2 regions of the Bradyrhizobium sp. B124 genome follow, and region 1 is predicted to be linked to the other one. Evidence: riboswitches for the same ligand, from Rfam matches in the RefSeq annotation. Region 1 holds a riboswitch; the other holds the start of a gene.

What was found. Region 1 has a riboswitch for S-adenosylmethionine ahead of AAFG13_RS29970 (O-succinylhomoserine sulfhydrylase). Riboswitches for the same ligand answer to the same signal wherever they lie in the genome.
Region 2: linked by a shared signal. The riboswitch ahead of AAFG13_RS21800 (homoserine O-acetyltransferase) and the one ahead of AAFG13_RS29970 (O-succinylhomoserine sulfhydrylase) in region 1 are both predicted to bind S-adenosylmethionine.

What each region holds. Positions count from the first base shown of each region.
Region 1 covers NZ_CP152413.1:6,318,199-6,323,451, forward strand. The annotation lists gene AAFG13_RS29970 (O-succinylhomoserine sulfhydrylase) at 1-1,102, opposite strand, end outside; SAM riboswitch at 1,179-1,258, opposite strand; gene AAFG13_RS29975 (2'-deoxycytidine 5'-triphosphate deaminase) at 1,381-2,487, shown strand; gene AAFG13_RS29980 (hypothetical protein) at 2,649-3,698, shown strand; gene AAFG13_RS29985 (MATE family efflux transporter) at 3,819-5,253, shown strand, end outside.
Region 2 covers NZ_CP152413.1:4,542,403-4,547,655, reverse strand. The annotation lists gene hisC (histidinol-phosphate transaminase) at 1-817, opposite strand, end outside; gene AAFG13_RS21805 (chorismate mutase) at 842-1,690, opposite strand; SAM riboswitch at 1,877-1,956, shown strand; gene AAFG13_RS21800 (homoserine O-acetyltransferase) at 2,040-3,245, shown strand; gene metW (methionine biosynthesis protein MetW) at 3,242-3,907, shown strand; gene AAFG13_RS21790 (alpha/beta hydrolase) at 4,002-4,874, opposite strand; gene AAFG13_RS21785 (TIGR02594 family protein) at 5,106-5,253, shown strand, end outside.

The sequences.
Region 1 (5,253 bases):
GCTGATGGGTCGTGGTCGCGGGATGCGTGACCAGGCTCTTGGCATCGCCGAGATTGTTGGAGATGCGCGAGATCTTCAGCGCGTTGAGGCAGCGGAAGGCGCCGGCCTTGCCGTCCTTGACCTCGAAGCCGACCAGCGTCGAGCCGGCACCCATCTGCTTCTTCACCGTCTCGGCCTGCGGATGATCGGGGCGGCCGGGGTAGACCAGCCGCGTGATCTTCGGATGCTTCGCCAGCGCCTCGGCGATCTTCGCCGCGTTTTCGGTCTGCGCGCGGACCCGGATGCCGAGCGTCTCCAGCCCCTTCAACAGCACCCAGGCGTTGAACGGCGACAGCGACGGACCGGTCTGGCGCATGAAATTATGGATGTGCTCGGCGATAAAGGCTTCCGACGACAGGATGACGCCGCCGAGACAGCGGCCCTGGCCGTCGATATGCTTGGTCGCGGAATAGACCACGACGTCGGCGCCGAGCGACAGCGGGCTCTGCCAGATCGGCGTCGCGAACACATTGTCGACGATCAGCCGTGCGCCGCCGCTATGCGCGATCTCTGCGATCGCGCCGATGTCGAGCACGTCGAGCGTCGGATTGGTCGGGCTCTCCAGGAAGAAGGTCTTGGTGTTCGGCCGCAATGCGCGCTGCCACTGGTCGAGATCGAGGCCGTCGACCAGCGTCGTCTCGATGCCGTAGCGCGGCAGCAGGTCCTGCACCACATAGAGGCAGGAGCCGAACAGCGCCTTCGACGCCACCACGTGGTCGCCGGCCTTCAGCGGCGCGAGGATCGCGGTCGTTACCGCGGCCATGCCGGTCGCGGTCGAGCGCGCGGCTTCCGCGCCCTCGAGCTCGATCATGCGGCGCTCGAACATCGCAATGGTCGGATTGGAATAGCGCGAATAGATGAAGCCGGGATCCTGGCCCTTGAAGCGCGCCTCGCATTGCTCGGCGGTGTCGTAGACATAGCCCTGGGTGAGAAACAGCGCCTCCGACGTCTCCCCGAATTGCGAGCGGAGCGTACCGCCATGGACGAGGCGGGTTTCGGGACGGTAGCGGGCGGTAGACTTGGATTCAGAAGACTTGGATTCAGAAGACTTGGATTCAGACATGTGACCTCCGAAGTGGCCATTTCCCTCGGAAACTGGCCACAAAAAAACCGGCCTGGAGAAACCTCCACAAGCCGGGATCACACTGTCCCCGGCCTGTTTAGCGACTTATTTAACGTGGCTGCAAGCCGGCCGGCTCAAATCACCACGGGATAAGTGCAGCTGATATTCCCTCGCGCCCTTTCCGTCAAGACGGTCATCGGATAACCCGTAAAAGCCCATAATTTGGGGCTTGGTGGCCGCTCAGAGTATGATTTTGGGCCATCTTGAGGGACCGTGCCGTGTCGTTCACGCTGGAAGATGAATCCAACGGAATCCTGCCCGACCGCATGATCGCGGAGATGGCGGAGGCTGGCCTCATCCTGCCCGCCTACGACTTTGTCGAGAGCCAGATCCAGCCGGCGAGCCTCGATCTGCGCCTCGGCGACATCGCCTACCGCGTCCGCGCCAGCTTCCTGCCGGGGCCCGGTGCCACCGTTGCCGAGCGGATCGACCAGCTCAAGCTGCACGAGATCGATCTGTCCGACGGCGCGGTGCTGGAGACCAATTGCGTCTACATCGTGCCGCTGCTGGAGAGCCTCGCGCTGCCGCCGGAGATCGTGGCCGCGGCCAACCCGAAGAGCTCGACCGGACGGCTCGACGTGTTCACCCGCGTGATCGCCGACGGCACCCGCCGTTTCGACATGATCGGTGCCGGCTATCACGGCCCGCTCTATGCCGAGATCAGCCCGAAGACGTTTCCCGTGCTGCTGCGCGAGGGCTCGCGGCTCAGCCAGGTCCGTTTCCGGATCGGCGAGGCGACCTTGACTGCCGATGAGCTCGACGCGCTGCATGCTGCCGAGCGGCTGGTCGATGCCGACAATGCCGACCTTACCCACGGCGTCGCGCTGTCGGTCGATCTGTCCGGCGAGAACTCGGGCGGCTTCGTCGGCTATCGCGCCAAGCGCCACACCGGCGTGGTCGATGTCGATCGCCGCGGCGGCTACTCGGTCGAGGAGTTCTGGGAGCCGATCAAGGCGCGGCCCGACGGCAGCCTCATCCTCGATCCCGGCGAGTTCTACATCCTGGCGTCGAAAGAGGCCGTGCAGGTGCCGCCGGACTACGCCGCGGAGATGGTGCCGTTCGATCCGCTGGTCGGCGAATTCCGTGTCCACTATGCCGGCTTCTTCGATCCCGGCTTCGGCTATGCCGGTGCCGGCGGCAAGGGCGCGCGCGCCGTGCTGGAAGTGCGCTCGCGCGAGGTGCCGTTCATTCTCGAGCATGGCCAGATCGTCGGCCGCCTCGTCTACGAACGCATGCTCGAGCGTCCCGACGCGCTCTACGGCCAGCGCATCGGCTCGAACTACCAGGCGCAGGGTCTGAAGCTCTCGAAGCATTTTCGCGTGTAACTCCGTTTCGCGCGCGTGTAATTCCGTAGCCCGGATGAAGCGGCTGCGAAATCCGGGACGGTGCATACGCGGATCGAGCTGCCCCGGATTGCGCTTCGCTGCATCCGGGCTACGATCGCGCATGCGAGCTCGACCTCGCCAACAAGAGCCAGGGAGCGAACATGACTGCAGGCGAAAGCGCGCAAGAAGCGCAGTGGCGGAAGTGGCGCAGCGTCGCCGATCTCTATCACGCCTTCTTCACCGGGCTGATCCTCACCGTCGTCACGCGGCGCGGCACCGCTGACGCCGCCGAGTTCGTGTTCCGCGTGTTTCGCCGCCAGCAGCAGGAGCGCTTCCTGCCCGGCTTGAAGAAGCTCGGCCTCGACGGGCTGCCGCCTGCGGTCGCGGCCGCGCAATATCACTATCTCTCCAACTGGATCGGCGGCGTGCATGTCGAATACATGTACGAGACCGACCGCAAGGCCTGGATCCGCTATCCGCCGCCGCGCTGGATCTGGAAGGGCACGGCGATCTGCGGCGTGCCCGGCGAGGTCTCGCGCGCGATGCTGCGCGGCTGGCACGCCAACAATGGCGTCGCGCTTGGCGATCTCAGGCTCGGCTTCGTCTGCACCAAGCAGAGTGTCGACGGCCAGGACGGGCTCGAGGGCTATTACTGCGAATACGATCATCCGCTCGAGCTCGACCAGCGACTGGTGTTCGCGCGCCACCTCGAGGCGCCGCTGTTCGATCCCAGAACCGCGCCGGCTTTGCCGGTCGACAGCTGGCCGAAGCCGCGGCTGGAAAAGGCCTATCGCAACTATGCGATGGAATATGTGAAGACCGCCGCGCCGGTCATCGTGCAGGTGTTCGGCCCCGAGGATGCGAGCTATCTGCTGCATCTCACCGGCAAGCTCATTGGCATGCAGTATTACGACGAAGTCGCCGAGGCGCTCGATGGCCGTCGTGGCCGTGCCGCGGAATTTGCCGCATTCCTGCGCGCGCTTTTCGAGTCGCAGGATGATGTCGCTGAAATCAGCGAGTCCGAGGGCCAGTTCGAGATCCGCCAGCAGGGCTGGAAGCTGATGGCCGACGTGGCCGATTATCACCCGGCCTGCGCCAGCGTCCTGACAGGCTTGTTCGAAGGGCTCGCGGCTGGCTGCGTACGGCATATTCCGGTGCATCTGAAGCCGAATGGCGCTGCCGGTGCGTCGTTCGTCTGGTCGATCGGCTAGATCAGAGGTTCACCTGCAATCACGCAGGCCCCCCTTGCGTCCCGCGCACGTGGAATCCATCGCTGCCATGGTAGGGAAACACCATGGCGCGGCTCCCGAAGATCGCGCGTGGGAGTAGAAATGTCCGACCTCGGCCTCGCCGAAATACCTGTCGACGAACAAGAACGGCCGCTGCCGCCGCCGGTGACCAGGCCGGCGCGCAATGCGCTGCTCGACGGGCCGATTTTGCGCACGCTGTTGTGGCTGGCGTGGCCGAACGTGATCGCGCTCTCCGCCGGCACCTGCGTCGTGATCGCGGAGACCTCCTATATCGGCCGGCTCGGCGTCGAGTCGCTCGCGGCGATGGCGCTGCTGTTTCCCTGCGTGATCCTCACCATGACGATGTCCGGTGGCGCGATGGGCGGCGGTGTCGCATCCGCGATCGCGCGCGCGCTCGGCGCCGGCGAGATCGAGCGCGCTTCGACACTTGCAATGCATGCGCTGCTGATCGGCCTGACGTTTGGTCTTACCTTCATGCTTGGCATGCTGACCTTCGGTCCGCGCCTGCTCGAATTGCTCGGCGGCCGCGGCAACGTGCTGGCGCAGGCGATCGCCTATTCGCAGATCTTCTTCGGTGGCGCGATCCTGCCCTGGCTGATGAACACGATGGCCGGCATCCTGCGCGGCACCGGCAACATGAAGCTGCCGTCGACCATGATCCTGTCCTCGGCGGTGTGCCAGATCATTCTCGGCGGCACGCTTGGGCTCGGCCTCGGGCCGGTGCCGCAATTCGGCATGCGCGGCGTCGCGGCGGGGTCGCTGATCGCCTATTCGATCAGCATCAGCGTGATGGGCTGGTATCTGTTCTCGGGCCGCGCCCGTGTGAAGCCGAAACTCAGGGGGTTGCGCGTGCAATGGGCGATGTTCATCGACATCCTCAAGGTCGGCGCAATCTCCTGCTTCTCGCCGCTGCAATCGGTTTTGACGATCTCGATCTTCACCCACATGCTGGCGCAGTTCGGCACCGCGGTGCTCGCCGGCTACGGCATCGGCGCGCGGCTCGAATTCATGCTGACCTCGGTGGCGTTCGCGGTCGGCATCGCCTCGGTGCCGATGATCGGCATGGCCGTCGGGGCCGAGCGCGTCGCGCGGGCGCGGCGCATCGCCTGGACCGCGGGCACGCTGTCGTTCCTCGCGGTCGGTGTGGTCGGCAGCTTCATCGCCGTCTTCCCCGACCTCTGGGTCAATCTGTTCACCAATGATCCGCATGTCCGGGCGACCAGCCATCAGTACCTGTCGACCGCCGCGCCGATGTACGCTTTCATCGGCCTCGCAATGTCGATGTATTTCTCCTCGCAAGGTGCTGCGAAGGTGCTGGGTCCGGTGCTGGCGCAGACCGCGCGGCTGATCTTCATCGGCGCCGGCGGCTGGTGGCTGTCGACCCATGAGGCGAGTGCGCAAGACTTCTTCGCACTCGCCGCCGCGTCGATGGGCGTGCTCGGCGTGCTCTCCTGCCTCAGCGTGATCCTGACGCGCTGGGGCAGATCTGCACCGGTCGCGGAAGTGCGGCCGGCGT
Region 2 (5,253 bases), 1.8 Mb from region 1:
ACATCTGCACATGGGCAGAGTCCTCGATCGCCGCCACCGCCGCCAGCATCGCCGGCGTCGTGACGTTGAACGGACCGCGGATGCGGTTGCAGGCATCGACGATATGCGCCGGGCCGAACATCCAGCCGACCCGCAGCGCGGCAAGGCCGTGGATCTTCGAGAAGGTGTGCGTCACCACCGTGTTGTCGGTGGTCGCGACCAGCTCGATGCCGAGCTCGTAGTCGTTGCGCGAGACGTAGTCGGCATAGGCGGCGTCGAGCACCAGCAGCACGTGCGACGGAAGTTCGGCGCGCAGTCGCTTAACCTCGTCGAACGGGATATAGGTGCCGGTCGGATTGTTCGGGTTGGCGAGCCAGACCAGTTTCGTGCGCGGCGTCACCACCTTGAGGATGGCGTCGACGTCAGCGGTGAAATTGGTCTCGGCCGCGATCACGTTCTTGGCGCCATTCGCCATGGTGGCGATCGGGTAGACCAGGAAGCCGTGGGTGGTCGAGATCGCCTCGTCGCCGGGGGCGAGATAGGTGTGCGCCAGGAGATTGAGGATCTCGTCGGAGCCGGCGCCGCAGATGATGCGGTCGGGATCGAGCCCGTAGGCACGGCCGATGGCCTCGCGCAGCACCCGCGAGGTGCCTTCCGGATAGTCCTCGAGATGGTCAGCCGCGCCCTTGTAGGCCGCGATCGCCTTCGGAGACGGACCGAATGGCGTCTCGTTGGCGGACAGCTTGAACACCTTGCGGCCCGGTTCCGGCACCGGGCTCTTGCCGGGCGTGTAGGGCGCAATATCGAGGATGCCGGGATTCGGCACGGGGCGGGACATCATCAACTCCGGATATACAGACGGCTAGCTCTTGGCCGATCCGTTAGAGGGCACCGTATAGCGCGTTGCGTGGCTGCCGACGAGGGCCGAAGAGCGCACCGAGGCGCCGGCCTCGATCAAGGCGAGCTTGATCTTCTCGAAATCGTGCCCGGTGACCGAGACCAGCAAGGCCGCGCCGTCGAACGCGGTGTCGGGGACCGCGACGATCTCGGCGAGCGGGGCCAGCGCGCGGGCGACATCGGCGTTCCAGCCGGAGACACGCACGCTCCAGATCTGCACCTCCGTGACCATAGCGTCGTCGGCGACCCGCGAGATCAGGAACACCGGCAGCGCGGCGGGATGGTCGGCGCGTTCGAGGAACGGCAGCCGCGCGATGATCTTCGGCGCGCCATCGGCCTCGAGCGCATTCCACCACGGTGTGCGGCTCGCGATCGCGGAGACCAGCGCGAGGTCGCCCTTCGATTTCGCCGCCGCCTCGACCGCGGCCTGGGCGCTGAAATGCGACACGTAAGGCACCACGAAGCCGAAGTGAAACCGCGCCGAGTCGCGCATCGCGGACTCGCCGACCGAGACATCGGCATGCACCGCGAACGGCGCCTGCACATAGGTGAAGGTCGAGATGATGACGCGCCAGATGCTCTCGATGGTGTCGAGCGGCAGGATGCCGCGATGGCGCCGCACCAGCTCGCGCATCATGCTGGCCTCGCGCGCCGGGCGGAACGCCGAGCCGACCTCCTGGGTCTTCTTGACCTGGATCAGGCGGTCGATGATGTCGCCGCGCGCCATCAGCAGGCGGTGAACCTGCTCGTCGATCGCATCGATCTCCTTGCGCAGCTCCTGCAGCGAGGGCGGCGACGGGGGTGGGTTGGACATGCTCTCAAACCTTGTCGTCCGGGCGGCCCGATGCCGTGCCAGACAGGGTCCCTGATTAGGAAAGACGGCCAGCGAAAGCAAAGAGAAACGTCGCAGGCGTGCCTTGCGCATTCGGTTAACCATCGGCGCCCGGCAAGGGGAGGTTCACTGGCCGCCTTGACGACGGGGGGCCTGAGGACTAGGTTCGCGTTACTCCGTGGTCATTTGAGCCGGCCGGCTTGCAGCCACGTTAAACAACTCGCTAAACAGGCCGGGGACAGATCAGCTCCCGGCCGAACCTTGTTCAGGCCGGGTTTTTTATGGCCTGATTTCTGTTCGAGCCCTCCCACGCGGAGGCAGGGTCGCCTAGATGAGCAACGTGCGTCCGATACCGAGCCCGCCGATGTCCAGCGATGATCGCGCCCATGAGGCGGATCATCCGTCGTCATTGGTGGCGAAGTTCGGCATGGATCAGCCGCTGAAGCTGGATTGCGGCGTCGATCTCGCGCCGTTCCAGATCGCCTATCAGACCTATGGCCAGCTCAATGCTGACAGGTCCAACGCAATCCTGATCTGCCACGCGCTGACCGGCGATCAGCACGTCAACAACACCCATCCCGTCACCGGCAAGCCCGGCTGGTGGGACACCATGGTCGGCGCCGGCAAGCCGATCGATCCCGAACAATACTTCATCATCTGCTCCAACGTGATCGGCGGCTGCATGGGCTCGACCGGGCCGGCGTCGCTGAACCCTGCGACCGGCAAGGTGTGGGGGCTCGATTTCCCGATCATCACGATCCCCGACATGGTGCGCGCGCAGGCGATGCTGATCGATCGCCTCGGCATTGCGACGCTGTTCTGCGTGGTCGGCGGCTCGATGGGCGGCATGCAGGTGCTGCAATGGACCGCGGCCTATCCCGAGCGCGTGTTCTCGACGCTCGCGATCGCCTGCTCGACGCGCCACTCGGCGCAGAACATCGCGTTCCACGAGCTCGGCCGTCAGGCGGTGATGGCCGATCCGGACTGGCGCGGTGGCCGCTATGTCGACGAGGACACCCATCCGCATCGTGGACTGGCGGTGGCGCGGATGGCGGCGCACATCACCTATCTCTCGGACGCCGCGCTGCACCGCAAGTTCGGACGGCGGATGCAGGATCGCGAGCTGCCGACCTTCTCGTTCGATGCGGATTTCCAGGTCGAGAGCTATCTGCGCTACCAGGGCTCGTCCTTTGTCGAGCGCTTCGACGCCAACAGCTATCTGTACCTCACGCGCGCGATGGACTATTTCGACATCGCTGCCGACCATAATGGTGTGCTCGCAAAGGCGTTCACCGGCATCAAGACGCGGTTCTGCGTGGTTTCGTTCACCAGCGACTGGCTGTTTCCGACCTCGGAATCGCGCGCGCTGGTGCATGCGCTGAACGCGTCGAGCGCACGGGTGTCGTTCGCCGAGATCGAGACCGATCGCGGCCATGACGCATTCCTGCTCGACGTGCCGGAATTCCTCGAAATTTCCCGTGCCTTCCTGCAGGCCGCGGGCAAGGCGCGCCGACTGAAGGACGACGGCCAGTCATGAGCATGCAGCAAACCTTGCCCTTGCCGGGCGTCGCGCCGGAGCGGACCGGCGGCTATCGTACCGATCATCTGCTGGTCGCCGACATGGTGCGGCCGGGTTCGCGCGTGCTCGACGTCGGCTGCGGCGACGGCGAATTGCTGCAGCTGCTGGAGAGCCGCGGCATCGACGGCCGCGGCATCGAGCTGTCGCGCGAGGGCGTCAATGGCTGCGTTGCCAAGGGCCTCGCGGTGGTGCAGGGCGATGCCGACACCGACCTCGTCAACTATCCCGACGATGCGTTCGACTATGTCATCCTGTCGCAGACCTTGCAGGCGACGCGGCAGCCCAAGGTGGTGCTGGAGAATCTGCTGCGGATCGGCCATCGCGCGATCGTCTCGTTCCCGAATTTCGGGTTCTGGAAGATGCGGCTGCAGCTCCTGATCGGTGGCCACATGCCGCGCACCGAGAATCTGCCCGCGAGCTGGTACGACACCTCGAACATCCATTTCTGTACCATCAAGGACTTCGTGGAGCTCTGCGAGCAGATCAATGTCAAGATGGAGCGCGCGGTGGCGCTCGATCTCTACGGCCGCCCGGTGCCGCTCAACCTGCCCTGGTGGGTGTGGAACATGTTCGGCGAGCAGGGCGTGTTCCTGCTCAGCCGGGGTGAGAAAGGGAAATAGTTGCCGTCATTGCGAGGAGCGATAGCGACGAAGCAATCCATGCTTCCGCGTGTGGGAAGATGGATTGCTTCGCTTCGCTCGCAATGGCGATCGATCACACCGGCGCCGCCACCAGCGACCGCGGATCGCGCACCGGCCAGCGGCCGGCCTCGACTAGTGCGATGAAGCGTTCGACCATCTCGTTGAACAGCGCCGGCTCCTCGAGGTTGAGCACATGGCCGGACTTCGGGAAGAAGGAAAGGCCGGCGGCCGGCAGATGCTGCTTCAGGAACATGCTCGGCGCGATGCAATTGTCGTCCTCGTCGCCGCACAGGATCAGCGCCGGCGTCGCTGCGCGCTTGATGGCCGCGGTCATGGTGTAGATCGAGGGCCTGCCGCCCTGGAAGCTGCGCATCGTGTTGGCTGAGCCCTTGGCGTCGTGGCGCGCGAGCGCGGCGTAGAAATCGGCGTGGCCGCGCGGGTCCTTGACCAGGAACGGAATCCGGCTCGGTGCCTCGCGGGTCACCTTGGCGACTTCGGCGGAGCCGATGGACTCGAGCTGCTCGGCATTGGCGCGGCACTGCGCGCGGAAGGCAGCGAGATTCTCGAGGCTGGAGCCCGAGCCGACCGCGGCCAGCGTCATCGACAGCGCACGCTCCGGTGCGTTGAGCGCGACCTGCAGCGACGAATAGGAGCCCATCGAGAGGCCGATGAAATGGGCCTTCGCGATGCCGAGATGGTCGAGCACCGCGAGCGCGTCGGTGTAGAAATGCGCGTAGGTGTAGACGTCGGCGCTCGGCGGCACGTCCGACGGCGTGTAGCCGCGCGCGGAATAGGCGATGCAGCGGTGACCGCGCGAGAAGTAGCGCATCTGCGGTTCCCAGTTGGTGTGGTCAGCTGCGAACTCGTGCAGGAAGATGATCGGGGTCCCACTGCCTGCCTCTTCGAAATGCAGGCGGACATGATCTTTCGTGATGGCATGGGGCATTGAAATTCTCCTCTCGTTGGCCGCCCCCAGATTTGCAATTAATTTCCGCGGCTGCAATGCGGCAGTTCTGGCTATTTTCGTCATGGAATTTGCGCGGAATGACCCCGAAATCGTTTTCGCAACGCCGCATGAAATCTTCCTCTCGCCACATCCCGATCTTCAAAACCACCACCGCATTCCCTTGGGAATGCGACGGGGAGTTGGGGGGCGTTTCAGAGGGTCTCGTGAAGTATGGTTCAGTTGCTTGCGTATCGCCGGTCGCTTCGAGTTTTGGCGCTGGCTCTGTGTTCGCTCACGCTCGCCGTGATCTCCGCCGTTCCGGCGTCCGCCCGTCCGCACCATTCGCGTCACGCGCATTCGGCTCATGCCGGCCATCACA